Regions from separate parts of the Streptomyces longisporus genome, predicted to be linked through region 3. Evidence: predicted binding sites of a transcription regulator. Region 3 holds the regulator's gene; each other region holds the start of a gene.
The links. The regulator HrcA, encoded in region 3, represses chaperone genes, less so after heat shock. The targets are predictions, from matches to a motif close to TTNGCACTCNGNNNNNCNGAGTGCNAA.
Positions count from the first base shown of each region.

Region 1: groES (co-chaperone GroES) is a predicted target of HrcA. The motif match lies at 3,745-3,771, and genes of this name have one in related genera.
Region 2: groL (chaperonin GroEL) is a predicted target of HrcA. The motif match lies at 3,372-3,398, and genes of this name have one in related genera.

Region 1 covers NZ_BAAASG010000016.1:292,427-300,060, reverse strand. Annotated here, with positions in the region: gene ABD355_RS33360 (YciI family protein) at 1-142, shown strand, start outside; gene ABD355_RS33355 (RNA polymerase sigma factor) at 190-1,449, shown strand; gene ABD355_RS33350 (class I SAM-dependent methyltransferase) at 1,450-2,613, opposite strand; gene ABD355_RS33345 (polysaccharide deacetylase family protein) at 2,703-3,635, shown strand; gene groES (co-chaperone GroES) at 3,918-4,226, shown strand; gene groL (chaperonin GroEL) at 4,355-5,980, shown strand; gene ABD355_RS33330 (ester cyclase) at 6,044-6,751, opposite strand; gene ABD355_RS33325 (SDR family NAD(P)-dependent oxidoreductase) at 6,837-7,610, opposite strand.
Region 2 covers NZ_BAAASG010000005.1:140,152-147,785, reverse strand. Annotated here, with positions in the region: gene ABD355_RS08930 (metallophosphoesterase family protein) at 1-168, opposite strand, end outside; gene ABD355_RS08925 (NADH:flavin oxidoreductase) at 302-1,447, opposite strand; gene groL (chaperonin GroEL) at 1,586-3,208, opposite strand; gene ABD355_RS08915 (cold-shock protein) at 3,651-3,857, opposite strand; gene ABD355_RS08910 (MoaD/ThiS family protein) at 4,310-4,585, opposite strand; gene thrC (threonine synthase) at 4,630-5,919, opposite strand; SAM riboswitch class I at 5,938-6,094, opposite strand; gene ABD355_RS08900 (glucosyl-3-phosphoglycerate synthase) at 6,267-7,211, shown strand; gene ABD355_RS08895 (alpha,alpha-trehalose-phosphate synthase (UDP-forming)) at 7,307-7,634, shown strand, end outside.
Region 3 covers NZ_BAAASG010000011.1:101,243-108,876, reverse strand. Annotated here, with positions in the region: gene ABD355_RS22975 (Uma2 family endonuclease) at 1-121, shown strand, start outside; gene ABD355_RS22970 (DUF3097 domain-containing protein) at 99-914, opposite strand; gene ABD355_RS22965 (MBL fold metallo-hydrolase) at 949-1,674, opposite strand; gene hrcA (heat-inducible transcriptional repressor HrcA) at 1,827-2,843, shown strand; gene dnaJ (molecular chaperone DnaJ) at 2,844-3,980, shown strand; gene ABD355_RS22950 (nitronate monooxygenase) at 4,105-5,181, shown strand; gene ABD355_RS22945 (16S rRNA (uracil(1498)-N(3))-methyltransferase) at 5,178-5,930, shown strand; gene ABD355_RS22940 (VOC family protein) at 5,950-6,342, shown strand; gene ABD355_RS22935 (hypothetical protein) at 6,420-6,980, shown strand; gene ABD355_RS22930 (S41 family peptidase) at 7,026-7,634, shown strand, end outside.

The DNA.
Region 1 (7,634 bases), on a different contig from region 3:
GTCCAAGGAGGTCATCGGCGGTTACGCCATCATGCAGTGCAAGGACATGGACGAGGCCCTGGAGTGGACCAAGCGGTTCGTGAAGGTCCACGAGGAGTACTGGACGGTGACCTGCGAGGTCCGGGAGATCGCGGAGGGCTGAGCGCCCTTCCTTGGCCTTGTGCCGGGGCGGGTGTCGAATGGGGGGCTGTGAGACCACAGCCCCCCGGCGACCCCCGCCACGCCATCGAGACCGTCTTCCGTCTCGAGTCCCCGCGCGTCATCGCCGCCGTCGCCCGTCTCGTCCGCGACGTCGGCATCGCCGAGGAGCTCGCGCAGGACGCCCTGGTCGCCGCCCTGGAGCAGTGGCCGCGCGACGGCGTGCCCGACAACCCGGGCGCCTGGCTCATGGCCACCGCCCGCCACCGCGCCGTGGACCTGATCCGGCGCCGCGAGAACTACGCCCGCAAGCTGCAGGAGATCGGCCGCTCCCTCGACACCACCGCCCCGCCCGAGGAGCCCGCCGACCCCGACGACATCGACGACGACCTGCTCCGCCTGGTCTTCACCGCCTGCCACCCGGTCCTGTCCGCCGAGGCCCGCATCGCCCTCACCCTGCGCCTCCTCGGCGGTCTGACGACGGCCGAGATCGCCCGCGCGTTCCTCACCCCGGAGCCCACGGTCGCCCAGCGCATCGTCCGCGCCAAGAAGACCCTCGCCACCAGGAACATCGCCTTCGAGGTGCCCTACGGCCCCGAACGCGAGGCCCGGCTGGGCTCCGTCCTGGACGTCATCTACCTGATCTTCAACGAGGGTTACGCAGCCACGGCCGGCGACGACTGGCTGCGCCCAGCGCTCTGCGAGGACGCGCTGCGCCTGGCCCGCGTGCTGTCCGGGCTGATGCCCAAGGAGCCCGAGGTGCACGCGCTGACCTCCCTCCTGGAGTTCCAGGCGTCCCGCGCGGCCGCCCGCACCGGCCCGGACGGCGAACCCGTCCTCCTCAAGGACCAGAACCGCCGCCGCTGGAACCGCATGCTCATCGCCCGCGGCATCACGGCGCTCCACCGCGCCGACGCCACGGCCACCGGCGCCCCCGGCCCGTACGCCCTGCAGGCCGCCATCGCCGCCTGCCACGCGCACGCGTACACCTACGAGGAGACCGACTGGAAGAGCATCGCGACGCTGTACGGCCTGCTCGCCGCCCGCGCCCCGTCCCCGGTCGTCGAACTCAACCGCGCGGTCGCCGTCTCCATGGCGGAGGGCCCGGCGCAGGGGCTGGCGATCGTCGACGCCCTGGCCGCCGAACCCACCCTGCGCGACTACCATCTGCTGCCCAGCGTGCGCGGCGACCTGCTGGCACGGCTGGGGCGTACGGCCGAGGCGCGCGAGGAGTTCGTACGGGCGGCCGGGCTGGCGCGCAACGAACGGGAGCGGGAGCTGCTGCTGCGCCGTGCGGCCGATCCGTCCTGATCAGGCGGGGTGCCCGACAAGCATGGTCGGCGCCCCCGCCACCCGGGTCAGGAACACGGTGGCCGAGCCCGGCCCCTGGGGCTTGACCTTCTTCCGCAACTCCTCCGGCTCCACCGCCGACCCCCGCTTCTTCACGGTCAGCGTCCCGACCCCGCGCTCCCGCAGCAGCGCCTTCAACTTCTTGACGTTGAACGGAAGTTGATCGGTGATCTCGTACGAGCTCGCATACGGCGTCGGCCGCAACTCGTCGGCGGTGATGTACGCGATGGTCGCGTCGACCAGCCCGCCGTCCAGCTGCTCGGCCACCTCGGCGACCAGATGGGCCCGGATGACGGCGCCGTCGGGCTCGTACAAGTACCGCCCGACGGGCCGTACTCGAGGGTCCGGAAGTCCCTTCCCGAGCAGCGTGCGCGGTCCCGGGAGCAGTGTCGCCCGTACCGCCCCGGGGTCCGTCCCGAACCACAGCACGGCCTCTTTCACATCCCCGCCGTCCGAGATCCACTCGGACTCGGCGTCGGCGGGCACGGCCTCGTGCGGAATGCCGGGTGCGACCTTCAGCGCGGCGGCGCGGGACGCCTTGCGGGCGGCCTCGACCGCCCACGACAGGGGCGGCGAGTAGGCCTCCGGGTCGAAGATGCGGCCGCGCCCGCCGCGCCGGGCCGGATCGACGAACACGGCGTCGTAGCCGCCCGTGTCCACCTCCGTGACGTCCGCCTCCCGCACCTCGATCAGCTCGGCCAGCCCGAGCGCGGCGGCGTTCGCGCGCGCCACGGCCGCCGTCGCCGGATCCCGGTCCACGGCCAGCACCCGGATCCCGGCCCGGGCCAGCGCGACGGCATCGCCGCCGATCCCACAGCACAGGTCGGCGAGCGAGGTGACCCCGAGCGCCTTCAGCCGCTCGGCCCGGTAGGCGGCGACACTCGCCCGCGTCGACTGCTCCACCCCGTTCGGCGTGAAGAACATCCGCTCCGCGTCCTCGGCGCCGAACTTGGCCGCCGCCCGCTGCCGCAACCGCGCCTGCCCGAGCGCCGCCGACACCAGCTCGGCGGGGTGTTCGCGGCGCAACCGGGTGGCGACGGCGAGCTCGTCGGCGGGGGCCGTGCCGCGCACCTCGTCGAGGAGGGCGCGGCCTTCGGGGGTGAGCAGGTCGGCGAGGTCGTTCACCGGCCCATTGTGGGCCAGTCGGTGGACGGTGCGCCTCCGGCCGCGTGGCGGGCCGGGATCCGGACGGTGGCCTGCGATGATCCGGCACCATGCGAGTAGTAGTACAAAACGATAAAAATCGTGCCTATGGGGTGACATGGCTCCGCGGTGGGATCGCCGTGCTCGCCGTCGCGGCCATCGCCTCGGGCTGTGCCCAGTTCGGCGGCCCGCCGGTGCGCCCGGCCCCCGGACAGGAGCCGCCGCTGCACGCGCCCCCGGCCCGCGCCCTCGACTCGTACGCCACCAGGCTGCGCTCCGCGTACCTCGCCCGCGCCGCCGCGGCGCGCCACTGGGGCCTGAAGAGGGTCCCGCTGACGGCTCCGCCGCCGCCCGCGAAGAAGCCGGAGATCAGGGCACGCAAGGGCTTCGAGGTGGACGACCAGGAGGAGCTGAACCTCCCGCCCGTCTTCACGACCATTCCGACCAGGCAGAAGGTCGTCTTCCTGACCATCGACGACGGCGCCGAGAAGGACCCGGCGTTCCTGCGGATGATGAGCGACCTGAAGATCCCCTACTCCGCCTTCCTCAGCGACTTCGCGGTGAAGGACGACTACGCCTACTTCCGCCGGATGCAGTCCGAGGGGGTGACCCTCAACAACCACACGCTCACCCACCCCTACCTCCCGGGCCTGTCGTACCGGGAGCAGAAGCACGAGATCTGCGGGATGCAGAAGATCATGAAGAGGCAGTTCGGCAAGGCCCCGACCGTCTTCCGCCCGCCCTTCGGCAACTACAACCAGGACACCCTGATGGCCGCGAAGTCCTGCGGCATCAAGTACGCGCCCATCTGGGACGAGGAGGTCTTCGTCGACCACTGGGAGTACCGCGAGGACGACCTGGACCTGCACCCCGGCGACATCGTCCTCACCCACTTCCGCGGCCGTGACGAGTGGGACGGCACGATGGTCGACGACATGCGCCGCTTCCTGAACAGGGTCACGGCCGAGGGCTACGCGGTGGCCCGCCTGGAGGACTACCTGTGAGCACGGACAGCGAGGCCGTTCAGGCCGAAGCGGGGGTCCGGGGGCGGCGGCCCCGGGACGTCCCCCGAGCCCCCGGTCGACCGGAAACCCCGGCGACGCGCCGCGGGCATTGGCACTCCGCTTGACCGAGTGCTAATCGCGGTCATAGTCTCGGCTCTGGCACTCCCCACTGGAGAGTGCCAACCACGCGACGGGCAGGTCCGGCACCCGCGACGACGGATCCACCTGGTCGCCACCTCAGACAGTTAACCCCGTGAGATCTCCGAAGGGGGAGGTCGGATCGTGACGACCACCAGCTCCAAGGTTGCCATCAAGCCGCTTGAGGACCGCATCGTGGTCCAGCCGCTCGACGCCGAGCAGACCACCGCCTCTGGCCTGGTCATCCCGGACACCGCCAAGGAGAAGCCCCAGGAGGGCGTCGTCCTGGCCGTGGGCCCGGGCCGCTTCGAGAACGGCGAGCGCCTGCCGCTCGACGTCAAGACCGGCGACATCGTGCTGTACAGCAAGTACGGCGGCACCGAGGTGAAGTACAACGGCGAGGAGTACCTCGTCCTCTCGGCTCGCGACGTGCTCGCGATCATCGAGAAGTAATTCGCCCGCTTCCTTACCGAAGCACATTGCTTGTGAGCTGCGCCCCGGGTTCCCGCGACCTTATGAAGCCGGGCGTCCGGGGCGCAGTTCGTTTCACCCACGTTTTCCGAGAGGGCTGAACCGCTCCCATGGCGAAGATCCTGAAGTTCGACGAGGACGCCCGTCGCGCCCTCGAGCGCGGCGTCAACAAGCTGGCCGACACGGTCAAGGTGACGATCGGCCCCAAGGGCCGCAACGTCGTCATCGACAAGAAGTTCGGCGCGCCCACCATCACCAACGACGGCGTCACCATCGCCCGTGAGGTCGAGGTCGAGGACCCGTACGAGAACCTCGGCGCGCAGCTGGTGAAGGAGGTGGCGACCAAGACCAACGACATCGCGGGTGACGGCACCACCACCGCCACCGTGCTCGCCCAGGCGCTGGTGCGCGAGGGCCTGAAGAACGTCGCCGCGGGTGCCTCCCCGGCGCTGCTGAAGAAGGGCATCGACGCGGCCGTGGCGGCCGTCTCCGAGGACCTCCTCGCCACCGCCCGCCCGATCGACGAGAAGTCCGACATCGCCGCCGTGGCCGCGCTCTCCGCGCAGGACCAGCAGGTCGGCGAGCTCATCGCCGAGGCGATGGACAAGGTCGGCAAGGACGGTGTCATCACCGTCGAGGAGTCCAACACCTTCGGTCTGGAGCTCGACTTCACCGAGGGCATGGCCTTCGACAAGGGCTACCTGTCGCCGTACTTCGTGACGGACCAGGAGCGCATGGAGGCCGTCCTGGAGGACCCCTACATCCTCATCAACCAGGGCAAGATCTCCTCCATCGCCGACCTGCTGCCGCTGCTGGAGAAGGTCATCCAGACCAACTCCTCCAAGCCGCTGCTGATCATCGCCGAGGACGTCGAGGGCGAGGCCCTGTCCACCCTGGTCGTCAACAAGATCCGCGGCACCTTCAACGCCGTCGCGGTGAAGGCCCCGGGCTTCGGCGACCGCCGCAAGGCGATGCTGCAGGACATGGCGATCCTCACCGGCGCCACCGTCATCTCCGAGGAGGTCGGCCTCAAGCTCGACCAGGTCGGCCTGGACGTGCTCGGCTCCGCCCGCCGCGTCACGGTCACCAAGGACGACACCACCCTCGTCGACGGTGCCGGCAACTCCGAGGACGTCGTCGGTCGCGTCGCGCAGATCAAGGCCGAGATCGAGAACACGGACTCCGACTGGGACCGCGAGAAGCTCCAGGAGCGCCTCGCGAAGCTGGCCGGCGGCGTGTGCGTGATCAAGGTCGGCGCCGCCACCGAGGTGGAGCTGAAGGAGAAGAAGCACCGTCTGGAGGACGCCATCTCCGCGACCCGCGCCGCGGTCGAGGAGGGCATCGTCTCCGGTGGTGGCTCCGCGCTGGTGCACGCCGCCAAGGTGCTCGAGGGCGGCCTGGGCAAGACCGGCGACGAGGCCACCGGTGTCGCCGTCGTCCGCCGCGCGGTCGTCGAGCCGCTGCGCTGGATCGCCGAGAACGCGGGCCTGGAGGGCTACGTCATCACCTCCAAGGTCGCCGAGCTCGACAAGGGCCAGGGCTTCAACGCCGCCACCGGCGAGTACGGCGACCTGGTCAAGGCCGGCGTCATCGACCCGGTCAAGGTCACCCGCTCCGCCCTGGAGAACGCGGCCTCCATCGCCTCCCTCCTGCTGACGACCGAGACCCTGGTCGTCGAGAAGAAGGAAGAGGAAGAGCCGGCCGCCGCGGGCCACGGCCACGGCCACGCCCACTGAGCTCGCTCAGTAGTCGCTACGAAGGCCCGGCACCCCTGGGGTGCCGGGCCTTTCGCCGTCCTGCTACTGCTCCAGCCCCTCCAGCGCGCCCAGTTGCGCCATGAGCCCGAGCCGGTCGTACTGCCACCAGCCCTCGACGATCTTCCCTTCTTCATTGCACCGGAAGAGGGTCGTGCCGGTCATGACGACGTTCTTCCCGGTGGACGGGAGCCCCATGAACTCACCGGTCTGGGTACCGCGCCAGGTCCACCGGGTGCTCACCCGGTCACCCTGGGAGATCTGGTCCTCGACGTCGAAGGTGAAGTCGAAACCGCTGCGCCACATGCCGATCTCACGCCGCATGGCGTCCATGCCCATGGTGTCCTGCTCGTTGGCGGGATCGTGGTCGTGGTAGTTCTCGGCGATGAGGTCGTCGAGCGGCGGCAGCTCACCCTTGACGGCGATGGTCTCGAAGAACCGCCGCACGTTCGCCGCGTACAACTGCTCGTCGCGCACGACGTCCAGGTCGGTGAAGGTCGGCATCTCGTCGCAGAGAGCCACCATCTCGCGGAAGATCTTGTCGGTCTCGGGCAGGTTGGAGTTCCGCATCGCCTCCTCGTACGACGGGAACTCCACGATCTCGATGAAGTGGGACGCGTCGGAGTGGTCCTTGCCGACCACCGCGTGCGTCGCCGTCCGCTTCCCCCTGGTCTGTTCGACCCATGTGTCCATCAGCCGGTTGATGTCGTCGAACCGGCTGGTCTTGCAGTCGATGATCTGAACGAAGGTCATGATCGTGCCTCCGGTCCCCGGGGTCCGGTTGAACAGCACCATTCTCCCCACCCGGGCTCCACGGCGCCCCCCGAGCGCCGGGAGGCTACTGCGGCCCGTACTTCCGGCCGGTCCGTGAGGTGATCCCGCCCAGCAGGCCCCGGGGCGTCACCTTCACGATCCCCATCAGTGCCTTGTACCGGGCATCCGGAACGGACAGCGACTTCCCCCGCGCCAGGTCCGAAAGCGCCGCCGCCACCAGCTTGTCGGCATCGAGCCACATCCACCCGGGGATGTTGTCCGTGCCCATCCCGGCCCGCTGATGGAACTCGGTCCGCACGAACCCGGGGCACAGCGCCATCAACCGCACCCCGCTGCCCGCCAGGTCCTTCGCCGCCCCCTGCGTGAACTGCACGACCCACGCCTTGGAGGCGCCGTACGTGCCGCGCGGCACGAAAGCGGCCACGGACGCGACGTTGACGACTCCGCCGCGGCCGCGCTCGCGCATCGCCTCGGTCGCCGCCGCCGTCAGGCGCAGCACCGCCTCGCAGTGCACCTTGAGCATCGTCAGCTCGTCGGCCATCGATACGTCGAGGAAGCGGCCCTTGTTGCCGAAGCCGGCGTTGTTGATCAGCAGGTCGACGGGGTTCTTGCGGTCGGCCAGGCGCGCGGCCACGGCCTCGATGCCCTCGTCCGTGGCGAGGTCGGCGGTGAGCACCTCCGCCTCGATGCCGTGCCGGTCGTGCAGTTCGGTCGCCTGTTCCTGCAATCGCTTGGTGTCGCGGGCGACGAGCACCAGATTGTGCCCGTCGGCCGACAGCCGCCGCGCGAACGCGGCGCCGATGCCCGCGGTCGATCCCGTAATCAGAGCCGTTGTCATGGCCCAAGGGTAGTGACCCGGACT
Region 2 (7,634 bases), on a different contig from region 3:
CACGGCCCCGTCGTCGGCGAGGTCACCGGTGACGACGATCGCGTCCACGCCCCGCTGGTGGCGCAGTTCGGCGAGCATCAGGCGGAGGGAGTCGGTGGCGTTGACGCCGTGCCTGTTGGGGGCGTCCGTACGCTCGATGTGGGTGTCCGAGAGGTGCAGAATCCTCATAACCCTGAACGCTAGCCGTAGTTGACCTGTACTTTCAGCCCGTCCGGCGTTTGAGGACGAGGCCGAAGGCCGATGGGGGTCTGGGGGCGCAGCCCCCAGGGACGCTCACCCCCACCGGCCCGCACCGCACCGCTCAGCTCAGCGTCTTCAACGCACTCGCCGAGTACGGCTCAAGCTCATCGCTCCGCCCGGCCAGCACCTTCGCCGCCCACTCAGGATCCTGCAGCAACGCCCGCCCGACGGCGACGAAGTCGTACTCCTCCCGCTCCAGCCGGTCCAGCAGGTCATCGATCCCGCGGATCGGCGACCCCTCCCCGGCGAACCCCCGGATGAAGTCCCCGTCGAGCCCCACCGACCCGACGGTGATGGTCGGCCGCCCCGTCAGCTTCTTCGTCCACCCCGCCAGATTGAGGTCGGAGCCCTCGAACTCCGGCAGCCAGTACCGCCGCGTGGAGGCATGGAAGGCATCCACGCCGGCGGCAGCCAGCGGCGCGAGGATCGCCTCCAGCTCCTCCGGCGTCTCGGCGAGACGCGCGTCGTAGGCCTCCTGCTTCCACTGCGAGTACCGGAACAGGATCGGGAACTCGGGCGACACAGCCTCCCGTACGGCCGCCACGATCTCCGCGGCGAACTTCGTACGCGCCACGGGGTCGCCGCCGTACGCGTCCGTACGCCGGTTGGTGCCGGCCCACAGGAACTGGTCGAGAAGGTAGCCGTGCGCACCGTGCAGTTCGATGCCGTCGAAGCCGATGCGCTCGGCGGCGACCGCGGACTCGACGAACGCGCCGATGACGGCGTCGATGTCGGCCTGCGTCATGGGCGTGGCGTCCTCGACGCCGGTGACGCGCAGACCGGAGGGGCCGTGCGAGGGAGCGTCCGGGTAGGGGCCGTCACCCTGGTTGCGGACCGTCCCGATGTGCCACAGCTGCGGAACGATCGTGCCGCCCGCCGCATGCACCGCCTCGGCGACCTTCTGCCAGCCCGCGAGCTGCTCCTCGCCGTGGAACCGGGGGACGCGGTTGCTGTTGCCGGCCGACTCGTGGCCGACGTACGTGCCCTCGGTGACGATCAGCCCGACACCGGCGGCGGCCCGGCGGGCGTAGTACGACACCACGTCCTCACCGGGGATGCCGCCCGGGGAGAACATGCGCGTCATGGGCGCCATGACGATGCGGTTGGGGACGGTCAGGCCGTTGATCGCGGTGGGCCGGGAGAGGACCTCGGCTGCGCGGGAGGGGGCGGTGGTCACGTGGGTGGGCTCCTCGTGCGATGACTGCATCAACCGACTGGTATGTGCACACGCATTGTTGCACCTACTTAAGCAACTCTCCTATGACCTCGAACACGCCCGAGGGCGGCACCCCCTGTTTCCAGGGAGTGCCGCCCTCGGTGGGAACCCGGATCAGCCGGAGGCCGATCAGAAGTCCATGTCACCGCCCGGCATACCGCCACCGGCGGGCGCGGCGGCCTTCTCCGGCTTGTCGGCGATGACGGCCTCGGTGGTGAGGAAGAGCGCGGCGATGGAGGCGGCGTTCTGCAGGGCAGAGCGCGTGACCTTCGCCGGGTCGATGATGCCTTCCTTGACCAGGTCGACGTACTCGCCGGTCGCGGCGTTCAGGCCGTGGCCCGGGGTCAGGTTGCGCACCTTCTCCACCACGACACCGCCCTCGAGGCCGGCGTTGACGGCGATCTGCTTCAGCGGGGCCTCGAGCGCGAGCTTCACGGCCTGGGCGCCGGTCGCCTCGTCACCCTCCAGGTCCAGCTTCTCGAAGACGGTGGACGCCTGGATGAGCGCGACGCCACCACCGGCGACGATGCCCTCCTCGACGGCGGCCTTCGCGTTGCGGACGGCGTCCTCGATGCGGTGCTTGCGCTCCTTGAGCTCCACCTCGGTGGCGGCACCGGCCTTGATGACCGCGACACCGCCGGCGAGCTTCGCCAGGCGCTCCTGCAGCTTCTCGCGGTCGTAGTCCGAGTCGCTGTTCTCGATCTCGGCGCGGATCTGGTTGACCCGGCCCTGCACCTGCTCCGTGGAGCCGGCGCCGTCGACGATGGTGGTCTCGTCCTTGGTGATGACCACCTTGCGGGCGCGGCCCAGCAGGTCGAGGGAGGTGTTCTCGAGCTTGAGACCGACCTCCTCGGAGATGACCTCGCCGCCGGTGAGGATGGCGATGTCGTTCAGCATCGCCTTGCGGCGGTCGCCGAAGCCGGGGGCCTTGACCGCGACGGACTTGAAGGTGCCGCGGATCTTGTTGACGACCAGGGTCGACAGGGCCTCGCCCTCGACGTCCTCGGCGATGATCAGCAGCGGCTTGCCCGACTGCATGACCTTCTCCAGGAGCGGGAGCAGGTCCTTGACGGAACCGATCTTGGAGTTGGCGATCAGGATGTACGGGTCGTCGAGCGACGCCTCCATCCGCTCCATGTCGGTGGCGAAGTACGCCGAGATGTAGCCCTTGTCGAAGCGCATACCCTCGGTGAGCTCCAGCTCCAGACCGAAGGTCTGGGACTCCTCGACGGTGATGACGCCTTCCTTGCCGACCTTGTCCATGGCCTCGGCGATGAGCTCGCCGATCTGGGTGTCGGCGGCGGAGATGGAGGCCGTGGAAGCGATCTGCTCCTTGGTCTCGACATCCTTGGCCTGCTCGAGCAGGGCACCGGAGACGGCCTCGACGGCCTTCTCGATACCGCGCTTGAGGGCCATCGGGTTGGCGCCGGCGGCTACGTTGCGCAGGCCTTCCTTGACGAGCGCCTGGGCGAGAACGGTCGCGGTGGTCGTACCGTCACCGGCGACGTCGTCCGTCTTCTTGGCGACTTCCTTGACCAGCTCGGCGCCGATCTTCTCGTACGGGTCCTCGAGTTCGATCTCCTTGGCGATGGAGACACCATCGTTGGTGATCGTGGGGGCGCCCCACTTCTTCTCGAGGACGACGTTGCGGCCCTTGGGGCCGAGCGTCACCTTCACGGCGTCCGCGAGCTGGTTCATGCCGCGCTCGAGGCCGCGCCGCGCCTCCTCGTCGAACGCGATGATCTTGGCCATGTGAAGTGGTCCCTCCAGGACTGGGGGTGATTCCTTCGGACCGCGCCCGCGCCCGCGACGGACGGCTCGCCGACCCGTGGGTTCCTTGCCCCACCCGGCCTGCGGGCCTCACCGACCCGGTCCATCTTTGTCACTCTCACCTTCAGAGTGCTAACGCCAATGATTAGCACTCGACCCCCCCGAGTGCAAGGTGCGCCCGCGGAGCGGGCTCGTTGAGGGGTGGTGGCCGGGCGACGGGTGGGCGCAAGGTGCGCCCGCGGAGCGGGCTCGTTGAGGGGTGGTGGTCGGGCGACGGGTGGGCGCAAGGTGCGCCCGCGGAGCGGGCGGCACCCGTCCAGGACCGGGCCAGGTCCTCCGGGCATGCCGAAGGGCCCGCCCCCTCAGGTGCGGACCCTTCGATCAAGAACAGAAGAACGTCGCTGCAGTTAACCCGGCGCGTGCTTCAGCTGGTCGCCAGACGGACCATGTCCGCCTGCGGCCCCTTCTGGCCCTGCGAGATCTCGAAATCGACCCGCTGACCCTCTTCCAGGGTGCGGTAGCCGTCCATCTGAATCGCACTGTAGTGGACGAAAACATCCGCACCACCGTCGACCGCGATGAAGCCGTACCCCTTCTCCGCGTTGAACCACTTGACGGTGCCCTGAGCCATGCCTAACTCCCCTATTACTGGCCCTTGCACAGATCCACACTTCGCGGATCCGGGTCAGACCTCACCCCCCACGGTTGGGGGCGTGCGCCGGAACGCGTCGACCGCGGCTGAATGTATCTGTCCAACTGCCGTCTGCAACAGGTCAATCGGACGAGAATTCCGGGCACGGCCGGTCGGGACTTTAGGGAGAATTCGCCCGAATTCAGGGCAAGTCGGGCCCCATAAATGGAGCATAAGACGCAAAAAACCTGCACACTTTGGCTACTTCTCGCTGCCCGAGAAGCAAGAACTCATATGCATGCGGCAAGCGGAGTCGAGCAGGTTCCCCAACTGTACCGTGCTCAACCATGCAGAATTGCCCCCTCCGCTTCTCTCACGGAGGGGGCAATTCGATGAACTCTTCGTAACCGACGTTACCGACGGTAATAATCGGCCGTCCGACCTGTTTCCGGTCAGCCTCCGGCGACGGCCGGGATGATCGAGACGCCCGCCCCGTCCGGAGTCGCCGTCTCCAGCCCCTGCTCGAACCGCACATCGTCGTCGTTCACGTACACGTTGACGAACCGTCGCAGCTTGCCCTGGTCGTCGAGAACCCGGGCGGCGATCCCGGTGTGGTTCTTCTCCAGATCGGCGATGACCTCGCCGAGGGTGCCGCCTTCGGCAGTCACCTCGGCCTGCCCGCCGGTGTAGGTGCGCAGGATGGTGGGGATACGAACGTTCACGCTCACGATGAAAACCTCCGGTCAGGGATGGGGGGGCGCGGGCTACGCGACTAGGCGAGGCCGGCCTCACGGAACGACTCAAGGCTCGGGCGAATCGTCGCGGTGAGCCCGGTACCGGCCACCGCGTCCAGCGTCTTCAGACCGTCACCCGTATTGAGGACGACCGTGGTCAGGGTCGGGTCGAGAACACCGTTCTCGATCAGCTTCCGGGTCACACCCACGGTCACCCCGCCGGCGGTCTCCGCGAAGATGCCCTCGGTCCGGGCGAGCAGCCGAATCGCATCGACGATCTGCTCGTCGTTCACGTCCTCCACGGCCCCACCGGTACGGCGGGCGATGTCCAGCACATACGGACCGTCCGCCGGGTTGCCGATGGCCAGCGACTTGGCGATCGTGTTCGGCTTCTGCGGCCGTACGACGTCGTGCCCCGCCTTGTACGCGACGGAGACAGGGCTGCACCCCTCGGCCTGCGCCCCGAAGATCTTGTACGGCTTGTCCTCGACGAGCCCGAGCTTGATCAGCTCCTGCAGCCCCTTGTCGATCTTCGTGAGCTGCGAGCCGGAGGCGATCGGCACGACCAGCTGGTCCGGCAGCCGCCAGCCGAGCTGCTCGCAGATCTCGTACGCCAGGGTCTTGGAGCCCTCCGCGTAGTACGGCCGCAGGTTGACGTTGACGAAGCCCCAGCCCTCGCCGGCCGGGTCGCCGATCAGCTCGGAGCAGAAGCGGTTCACGTCGTCGTAGTTGCCCTCGATGCCGACGAGCTCGCCGCCGTAGACCGCGGCCATGACGACCTTGCCCTGCTCCAGGTCGTGCGGGATGAACACGCAGGAACGGAAGCCGGCGCGGGCGGCCGCGGCACCCACCGCACCGGCCAGGTTGCCGGTGGACGAGCAGGACAGGGTGGTGAAGTCGAAGGCGCGGGCGGCCTCGATGGCCTGGGCGACGACCCGGTCCTTGAAGGAGTGCGTCGGGTTGCCGGAGTCGTCCTTCACGAACAGCTTGCCGGCGTCGACGCCCAGCTCGCGGGCGAGGTTGTCGGCCTTGACGAGCTTGGTCCAACCGGGGTTGATGTTGGGCTTGTCCGCCACGTCCGCCGGAACGGGCAGCAGGGGCGCGTAACGCCAGATGTTCGCGGGACCCGCCTCGATCTGCTTGCGGAGTTCCTCGGTGTCGTAGGCCGAGAAGTCGTAGGCGATCTCGAGCGGGCCGAAACACTCCTCGCAGGCGAAGACCGGGCCGAGAGGCACCTGGTGACCGCACTCGCGGCAGGAGAGCGCCGCAGCGGGACCGAGGTCGACGGTCGTGGAGTCGGTGGTGCTTGCAACAGTCTGCGCAGCCATGTGAGGCGAGGCCCTTTCTCCTCATCTTCCTCACGACGCATCTCGCCGTGAGACGGATTTGGCACCTTCCCTAGCCGGGAGCCTCGCGGAACGATCGGCATCGATCGGTACGAGACCGGCTGGAGGGTTGCCGGGGCTTCATCGGGCCGTATCCCTCTGCCCCTCTGGATGAGCGGTATTCGGTTGTTCAACTCGTTCAACGCCGGGCGACCCCCGACATGCGATGGTCACCAGCGTTGTTCAAGACTGTAACCGAAGGCCAGGACAGTTGAGATAGTCGTCCGAACCGCGAGATGGATCACACGGTGATCCGGTTTTCGCCGAGAGAACGCAGAGGAGCCGCCTACGTGCTGGAAGAAGTCGAGCGCTGGCTGAGCACCCGCTCCTGGTCCCTGACCGACCGCCCTCTCCACCAGATCCTCGCCGCCAAGCAGCGCACCGGGCAGTCGGTCAGCGTCGTGCTGCCCGCGCTCAACGAGGAGGAGACGGTCGGCGACATCGTCGCGATCATCCGTCACGACCTGATGCAGCAGGTTCCGCTCGTCGACGAGATCGTCGTCGTCGACTCGGGGTCCACCGACCGCACGTCCGAGGTCGCCGCGGCGGCCGGGGCCAAGGTCGTCCACCGTGACGACATCCTGCCCCGCATCCCGACCGTCCCCGGCAAGGGCGAGGTGCTGTGGCGCTCGCTCCTGGTCACCGGCGGGGACATCGTCTGCTTCATCGACGCCGACCTGAAGGAGTTCTCCTCCGACTTCGTCTCCGGGATCGTCGGCCCGCTGCTCACCGAGCCGGGGGTCGACCTGGTCAAGGGCATGTACGACCGTCCGCTGGCCGGCGCGCAGGGCCAGGGCGGCCGGGTCACCGAGCTGATGGCGCGTCCGCTGCTGAACATGCACTGGCCGCAGCTGGCGGGCTTCGTGCAGCCGCTCGGCGGCGAGTACGCGGCCCGGCGCAGCCTGCTGGAACAGCTGCCGTTCCCCGTCGGGTACGGCGTCGAGCTGGGCATGCTGGTGGACGCCCTGCACCTGGTGGGCCTCGACGCGCTCGCCCAGGTGGACGTCGGGGTGCGCAAGCACCGCCATCAGGACGGGCAGGCGCTGGGCCGGATGTCCGCCGCGATCTACCGCACGGCACAGCTGAGACTGGCCCGCGGCCATCTCATCCGTCCCTCCCTCACCCAGTTCGAACGGGGCGAGGACGGCTTCGAGCCGCGCACCTACTCCGTGGACACGGAGGAGCGGCCGCCGATGGTGGAGATCGCGGAGTACGCGTCGCGCAAGGTCGCCTGAGGCGGCGCGTTACGCGCTGCAGCCGGTGTATACGGTCCACCCGCAGAGCGCAGACGTACGTTTGAGCGTTTACGGGCCGGGCTAGGTTGAGGCGTATGGCTTCCACGTACGGCGCTGGTCATCAGGTGCTGGTCGCGTCCAACCGCGGCCCGGTCTCGTACGAAGTGCAGGAGGACGGCTCGCTGGCCGCCAGGCGCGGCGGCGGCGGGCTGGTCTCCGGCCTCTCCGCGATCGGGCCCGACGCGGACGCCCTGTGGGTGTGCTCGGCGCTGTCCGACGGCGACCGCGAGGCGGTACGGCGCGGGGTCGGCGAGGACGGGGTGCGGATGCTCGACATCCCGGCCGACGTGCACGCCGACGCGTACAACGGCATCGCGAACTCGGTGCTGTGGTTCGTCCACCACATGCTGTACCAGACGCCCC
Region 3 (7,634 bases):
CTACCAGGTGCAGCGGGTGACAAAGTTCGGCGACCCGGTGCCGCTGCGGATGCTGGAGATCCAACTGGATACCACCGAGTTCGGCACCTATAAGGGCGTCAAGCCCCACCACCGACCGTGACGAAGTCGATCAGCTCCTCCACCCGCCCCAGCAGCTCCGGCTCCAGGTCCTTGTAGGAGCCCACCCGCTTCAGGATCGCCTGCCACACCGCCCCGGTGTTCTCCGACGGCCACCCCAGCGCATGGCACACGCCCGTCTTCCAGTCCTGCCCGTGCGGCACCCGCGGCCACCCGGCGATCCCCAGCGACGACGGCTTCACCGCCTCCCAGATGTCGATGTACGGGTGGCCCACCACCAGCGCGTGCTCGCTCGTCACCGCCTCCGCGATCCGCCACTCCTTGGTGCCCGGCACCAGGTGGTCGACCAGCACCCCCAGCCGCGCGTCCGGACCCGGTGCGAACTCCTCGACGATCGACGGCAGGTCGTCCACGCCCTCCAGGTACTCCACGACCACGCCCTCGATCCGCAGGTCGTCGCCCCAGACCTTCTCCACCAGCTCGGCGTCGTGCCGGCCCTCCACGTAGATCCGCCCGGCGCGAGCCACGCGCGCGCGTGCGCCGGGGACGGCGACCGAACCGGATGCCGTACGGGTGGGGCGTACAGGAGCGGCTCCGGAAGGCCGTACGAGCGTCACCACCCGCCCCTCCAGCAGAAACCCCCGCGGCTCCAGCGGAAACACCCGGTGCTTGCCGAAGCGGTCCTCCAGGGTCACCGTGCCCGCCTCGCAGCGGATCACCGCGCCGCAGAAACCGGTGCCGGGCTCCTCGACCACCAGACCCGGTTCCGCCGGTACCTCCGGAACGGGCTTGGGCTTCTTCCACGGCGGGGTCAGATCGGCGGAGTACTGGCGCATTCGAGTGACGATAGGAGAAGCAGCCGGTCAGCGGCTACGACACGCCGAAACGCGCCGCCAGCTCGTCCCGCTGTCTCCGCACGAACGCCGCGTCCACCACCGCTCCGTGACCGGGCACATACAGCGCGTCCTCCCCGCCCAGGTCGAGGAGCCGGTCGAGGGCGGCCGGCCACTGCGACGGTACGGCGTCGGAGCCGGCCTGCGGCTCTCCGGACTCCTCCACCAGGTCGCCGCAGAAGACGACCTCCGGGGAGCCCGGCACCAGCACCGCCAGATCGTGGGCCGAGTGGCCCGGCCCCACGTTCGCCAGCAGCACCTGCCGGCCGCCCAGGTCGAGGGTCCACTCGCCGGAGACGTGATGCCGGGGCGCGACCAGGGCGTCGACCGCCTCCTCGGCCAGGTGTGCGTCCAGCCCGTTGCCCACCGCGTCCGCCCGCAGCTCCTCGCGCGCGTGCCGGCCCCCCAGCACCGTGTCGATGCCCACCGCGCCGTACACCTCCGTGCCCGCGAACGCCGCCACCCCGAGGACATGGTCGAAATGGGGATGGGTGAGCGCGAGATGAGTCACACGGTGACCGGCGAGCTCCTGCGCCTCGGCACGCAACCGTGCGCCCTCGGCGAGGCTCGACCCGGCGTCGATCAAGAGCGCCGTGCCCTCCCCGACGACCAGCCCCGTCGTGCAGTCCCAGCCGGGAAGACGGCACCGCCCCACTCCCGCCGCGAGCCGCTCCCACCCCAGCTCTTCCCAAGTCATCGTCATACGGCGACGCTAGCGGTACGCCCCGTTCAACAGGGGCCGACCTTGCCCCGGGTGTACCCCACCGCCGTACACTGGCCGGTAACGGCTGGCACTCGGACGGACAGAGTGCCAGGCGAAGCGCCTAGGGGACGACTGCTGGAGGTGTGCGCTGGATGCTGAGTGAACGACGGCTTCAGGTATTGCGCGCCATCGTCCAGGACTACGTCGGCACCGAGGAGCCGGTCGGGTCGAAGGCCCTGACCGAGCGGCACAACCTCGGCGTGTCCCCGGCGACGGTGCGCAACGACATGGCGGCCCTGGAGGACGAGGGGTTCATCGCCCAGCCGCACACCAGTGCCGGGCGCATCCCCACCGACAAGGGCTACCGGCTGTTCGTCGACAAGCTCGCGGGCGTCAAGCCGATGTCCGCGCCCGAGAAGCGGGCGATCCAGAACTTCCTCGACGGCGCCGTGGACCTCGACGACGTGGTGGCCCGGACGGTCCGGCTGCTCGCGCAGCTCACCCGGCAGGTCGCCGTCGTGCAGTACCCGTCCCTGACCCGCTCGACCGTGCGGCACGTGGAGCTGCTCTCGCTCGCCCCCGCGCGCGTGATGCTCGTGCTGATCACCGACACCGGCCGGGTCGAGCAGCGCATGGTCGACTGCCCGGCGCCGTTCGGGGAGGCCTCGCTCGCGGATCTGCGGGCGCGGCTCAACAGCAAGGTCGCGGGCCGTCGCTTCGCCGACGTCCCTCGGCTCGTGGAAGACCTGCCCGAAGGCTTCGACGTCGAGGACCGGGGTACGGTCTCGACAGTGCTCTCCACACTTCTGGAGACACTGGTCGAGGAGAACGAGGAACGGCTGATGATCGGCGGTACCGCCAATCTGACCCGTTTCGGGCATGACTTCCCCCTCACCATCCGCCCCGTCCTGGAGGCGCTGGAGGAGCAGGTCGTGCTCCTCAAGTTGCTTGGCGAGGCGGGGGATTCGGGCATGACGGTGCGCATCGGGCACGAGAACGCCTATGAGGGACTCAACTCCACTTCCGTGGTGTCGGTCGGTTACGGTTCGGGCGGCGAGGCAGTCGCCAAGCTCGGCGTGGTCGGACCGACCCGCATGGATTACCCGGGAACGATGGGAGCGGTACGCGCAGTGGCACGGTACGTCGGACAGATCCTGGCGGAGTCGTAAGTGGCCACGGACTACTACGCCGTTCTCGGCGTGCGTCGCGACGCGTCGCAGGAAGAGATCAAGAAGGCCTTCCGGCGGCTCGCGCGCGAGCTGCACCCGGACGTCAACCCGGACCCGAAGACCCAGGAGCGGTTCAAGGAGATCAACGCCGCTTACGAGGTGCTCTCCGACCCGCAGAAGAAGCAGGTCTACGACCTCGGTGGCGACCCCCTGTCCCAGGCGGGCGGCGGTGGCGCGGGCGGCTTCGGCGCGGGTGGCTTCGGGAACTTCTCGGACATCATGGACGCGTTCTTCGGTACGGCGTCGCAGCGCGGCCCGCGCTCGCGCACCCGCCGCGGCCAGGACGCGATGATCCGGCTGGAGATCGAGCTCGACGAGGCGGCCTTCGGCACCACGAAGGACATCCAGGTCGACACGGCGATCGTCTGCTCCACCTGCAACGGTGAGGGCGCGGCGCCGGGCACCTCCGCCCAGACGTGTGACATGTGCCGCGGTCGCGGTGAGGTGTCGCAGGTGACGCGGTCCTTCCTGGGCCAGGTCATGACCTCGCGGCCGTGTCCCCAGTGCCAGGGCTTCGGCACCGTGGTCCCGACGCCGTGCCCGGAGTGCGCGGGCGACGGCCGGGTCCGCTCCCGCCGTACCCTCACGGTCAAGATCCCGGCCGGTGTCGACAACGGCACCCGCATCCAGCTCGCGGGTGAGGGCGAGGTCGGCCCCGGCGGCGGTCCCGCCGGTGACCTGTACGTCGAGATCCACGAGCTGCCGCACCCGACCTTCCAGCGGCGCGGCGACGACCTGCACTGCACGGTCACCATCCCGATGACGGCCGCGTCCCTGGGCACCAAGGTGCCGCTGGAGACGCTGGACGGCATGGAGGAGGTCGACATCCGGCCCGGCACCCAGTCCGGCCAGTCGATCCCGCTGCACGGACGGGGCGTCACGCATCTGCGGGGCGGCGGGCGCGGGGACCTCATCGTGCACGTCGAGGTCCAGACTCCGACGAAGCTGGATCCCGAGCAGGAGCGGCTGCTGCGGGAGCTGGCCAAGCTGCGGGGTGAGGAGCGGCCCCAGGGGCAGTTCCAGCCGGGGCAACAGGGCCTGTTCTCCCGCCTGAAGGACGCGTTCAACGGGCGTTGACCGAGGCGCTGGGGGCTCCGCCCCCAGACCCTGCTTTCGGCCCGAACGGCCTCGGCCTCAAGTGCCGGACAGGCTGGAATGGGCCCGATTCGGACTTGTTCGGAGGACGTGACAACATGCCGTCATGTCCTCCGCGCTGACCGATCTCTTCCCTCATCCGATCGTGCAGGCCCCCATGGCGGGCGGTGTCTCCGTGCCGCATCTGGCCGCCGCCGTGTGCGAGGCCGGCGGGCTCGGGTTCCTTGCCGCCGGGTACAAGACGGCCGACGGCATGTACCAGGAGATCAAGCAGCTCCGGGGGATCACGAACCGCCCCTTCGGCGTGAACCTCTTCATGCCGCAGCCCGAGTACGCCGACCCCGGCGCCGTGGAGATCTACGCCCACCAGCTGGCCGGGGAGGCCGGCTGGTACGAGACCGAGCTCGGCGATCCGGACAGCGGCCGCGACGACGCCTACGACTCCAAGGTCGCCGTCCTGCTCGACAACCCCGTGCCGGTGGTCTCCTTCCACTTCGGGGTGCCGAGCCGCGAGGTCCTCGACTCCCTCCGCCGGGCCGGCACCTTCACGCTGGTCACCGCGACCACCCCCGAGGAGGCCCTCGCCGTGCAGCTGGCCGGCGCCGACGCGGTGATCGTGCAGGGCGTGGAGGCCGGCGGCCACCAGGGCACGCACCGGGACAACCCGGAGGCGGACGGCACCGGCATCGGGCTGCTGTCGCTCGTCGCCCAGGTCCGCGAGACCGTGAGCATCCCGATCGTCGCCGCCGGCGGCATCATGCGCGGCGGGCAGATCGCCGCGGTGCTGGCGGCGGGCGCGAGCGCCGCCCAGCTCGGCACGGCGTTCCTCGCCACCCCGGAGTCCGGTGCGAACGCCGTCCACAAGCAGGCCCTCACCAACCCGCTGTTCGTGCGCACCGAGCTGACCCGGGCGTTCTCCGGCCGCCCGGCCCGCGGCCTGGTCAACCGGTTCCTGCGCGAGCACGGCCCGTACGCCCCCGCCGCCTACCCGGAGGTCCACCACCTCACCGCGCCCCTGCGCAAGAAGGCCGCCGCCTCCGGCGACGCACAGGGCATGGCGCTGTGGGCGGGGCAGGGGCACCGTATGGCGCGCGAGCTCCCGGCCGGGCAGCTGGTGGAGGTCCTCGCCGCGGAGATCGACGTGGCCAGGACAGCGTTGTCGGGCAAGGGGGACCTGCGATGACCGCGCCGGTGTTCGTCGTCGAGTCGCTGGCGGGCGTGGGGCCCGGCTCGGTCGTCGAACTGGACGGCCCCGAGGGGCGGCACGCGGTGTCCGTACGGCGGCTGCAGCCCGGCGAGGACGTGGTGCTGACGGACGGTCTGGGCCGCGGTGCCGCCGGTGCGGTCGTGCGGACGGAGGGCAAGGACCGGCTGTTCGTCGAGCCCGTCGAGTTCCCCGTCGAGCCCGAGCCCAGCCCCCGTATCACCGTCGTCCAGGCCCTGCCCAAGGGGGACCGCGGCGAACTGGCCGTCGAGACGATGACTGAGACCGGCGTCGACGCGATCGTGCCCTGGTCGGCGGCCCGCTGCATCACCCAGTGGAAGGGCGAGCGGGGGCTGAAGGCCCTCGCCAAGTGGCGGGCCACCGCCCGGGAGGCCGGCAAGCAGTCCCGCCGGCTGCGCTTCCCCGAGGTCGCGGACGCGGCGACGACCAAGCAGGTTGCCGCACTTCTCGCCAAAGCCGACTTCGCCGCCGTACTGCACGAGGACCGCGACTACGCCAGTGAGCCGCTGGCGACCGCCGAGCTGCCCGCCTCCGGCGAGATCGTGCTGGTCGTGGGCCCCGAAGGGGGCGTGTCCGAACAGGAGTTGGCGCTCTTCGCCGAGGCGGGTGCGAAGGCGTACCGGCTCGGGCGTAGCGTGCTGCGTACATCGACCGCGGGCACCGCGGCGACCGCCCTGCTCCTGGGCCGCACCGGCCGCTGGTCCTGAACGATCACGGGGGAACCCCATGGAACTCGCCCAAGTCCGGCTCCTCGTCAGCGACTTCACCGCCTGCTACCGCTTCTATGCCGAGGTCCTCGGCCTCAAGCCGCAGTCGGGCGCGACCGCGGGCCCGTACGAGAAGTTCAGCCCGGCCACCGGCTCGGCGGGCATCGCCCTCCAGGACCGTTCGATGATGGCCGAGGTGCTGGACGAACTGGGCGACACGGCAACGGGCCACCGCTCCCTGGTGGTGCTACGCGTCGACGACCTCGACTCCTACTGCGAGGAGATCGCCACGAGGGGCGCCGTCCTCCTGCACGGCCCGGCCCCCATGACGGACCGTATGCGGGTCGCCCATCTCAAGGATCCCGAGGGGAACCTGGTGGAGTTGCAGGAGTGGCTGCTGCTGCGCGGCTGAACCGGCAGGGCGCCCGGGCGCTTTCGTGACCGTATGCGCTCTACCGCCGGACGGCGCTCGGTGGCAGGCTGCCCTCCATGGGGGCATTGAGGCCAATTTGGCGGCGGCCGCGGGGACGGCGGGCGGCGGCCGCGGTGGGACTCGCCGTCCTGGGCGTCGGTGGCGCCGTGGCCTGCGATCCGGGCGGGCTGAACTCGGCGTCCGTGGCGTACACGACCGACCAGACCGCGACCAGGGAACTGAAGCGGCAGCACGTCGACGTGCAGTGGCTCAGCTGCACCGCCAACTACGGCAACAACAAGGTCTCCACGCGGACGGCGCCCTCGGCGAGCGAGACCACCGTCGCCAACGTCGACTGCCAGGGCCAGACCAAGGACCGGCGCGAGATCACCGTCAGCGGCAAGGTCACCCGCGCCGTCGACGGCGCCTGTGTGCGCGGCGACCTCACCGCCAAGGTGGGCGGCAAACAGTGGTTCCATGTGACGGGGCTCGGCAACTGCAACGCGACACCGTCGCCCATCGTCAACAACCCCTCCAACGGGAACGGCGGTCAGCCCGGCGCCACCGTCACCGTGACGGTCACCCGGACCATCTGGTGCAAGGGCGATCCGAAGTGCTGGCCCGTCGAGGGCAAGTGATCCAAACCGCTGACCCCGGGTGGTGCCGCTGCGTAGGGTGATCGGGTGACACAGCCTGCGACGCCTGCCTATCTCCGGTTTCCGCACCTGCGGGGCGAGTTGGTCGCCTTCACGGCAGAGGACGACGTGTGGCTCGCCCCCGTCGACGGCGGACGCGCCTGGCGGGTCAGCGCGGACAACACACCGGTCACCCTGCCCCGCATCTCGCCCGACGGCACGACCGTCGCCTGGACCTCCACCCGCGACGGCGCCCCCGAGGTGCACATCGCCCCGGTCGCCGGTGGACCCGCCGAGCGGCTGACCCACTGGGGCAGTTGGCGCACCCAGGTGCGCGGCTGGACCCCGGAGGGACAGGTCCTCGCGATCACCACCCACGGCCAGGCGAACCTGCGCCGCAGTTGGGCGCACGCCGTCCCGCTCGACGGCGGGCCCTCCACCGTCCTGCCGTACGGCTTCGTCGGGCATGTCGCGCACGGCCCGAGCACCGTCCTGCTGTCCGCACCCATGGGGCGCGAGGCCGCCTGGTGGAAGCGGTATCGCGGGGGCACGGCCGGCAAGCTGTGGATCGACCGGGAGGGCCAGGGCGAGTTCGTACGGCTGCATGAGGAGCTCCACGGGAACCTGGAGTTCCCGGTGTGGGCGGGGGAGCGCATC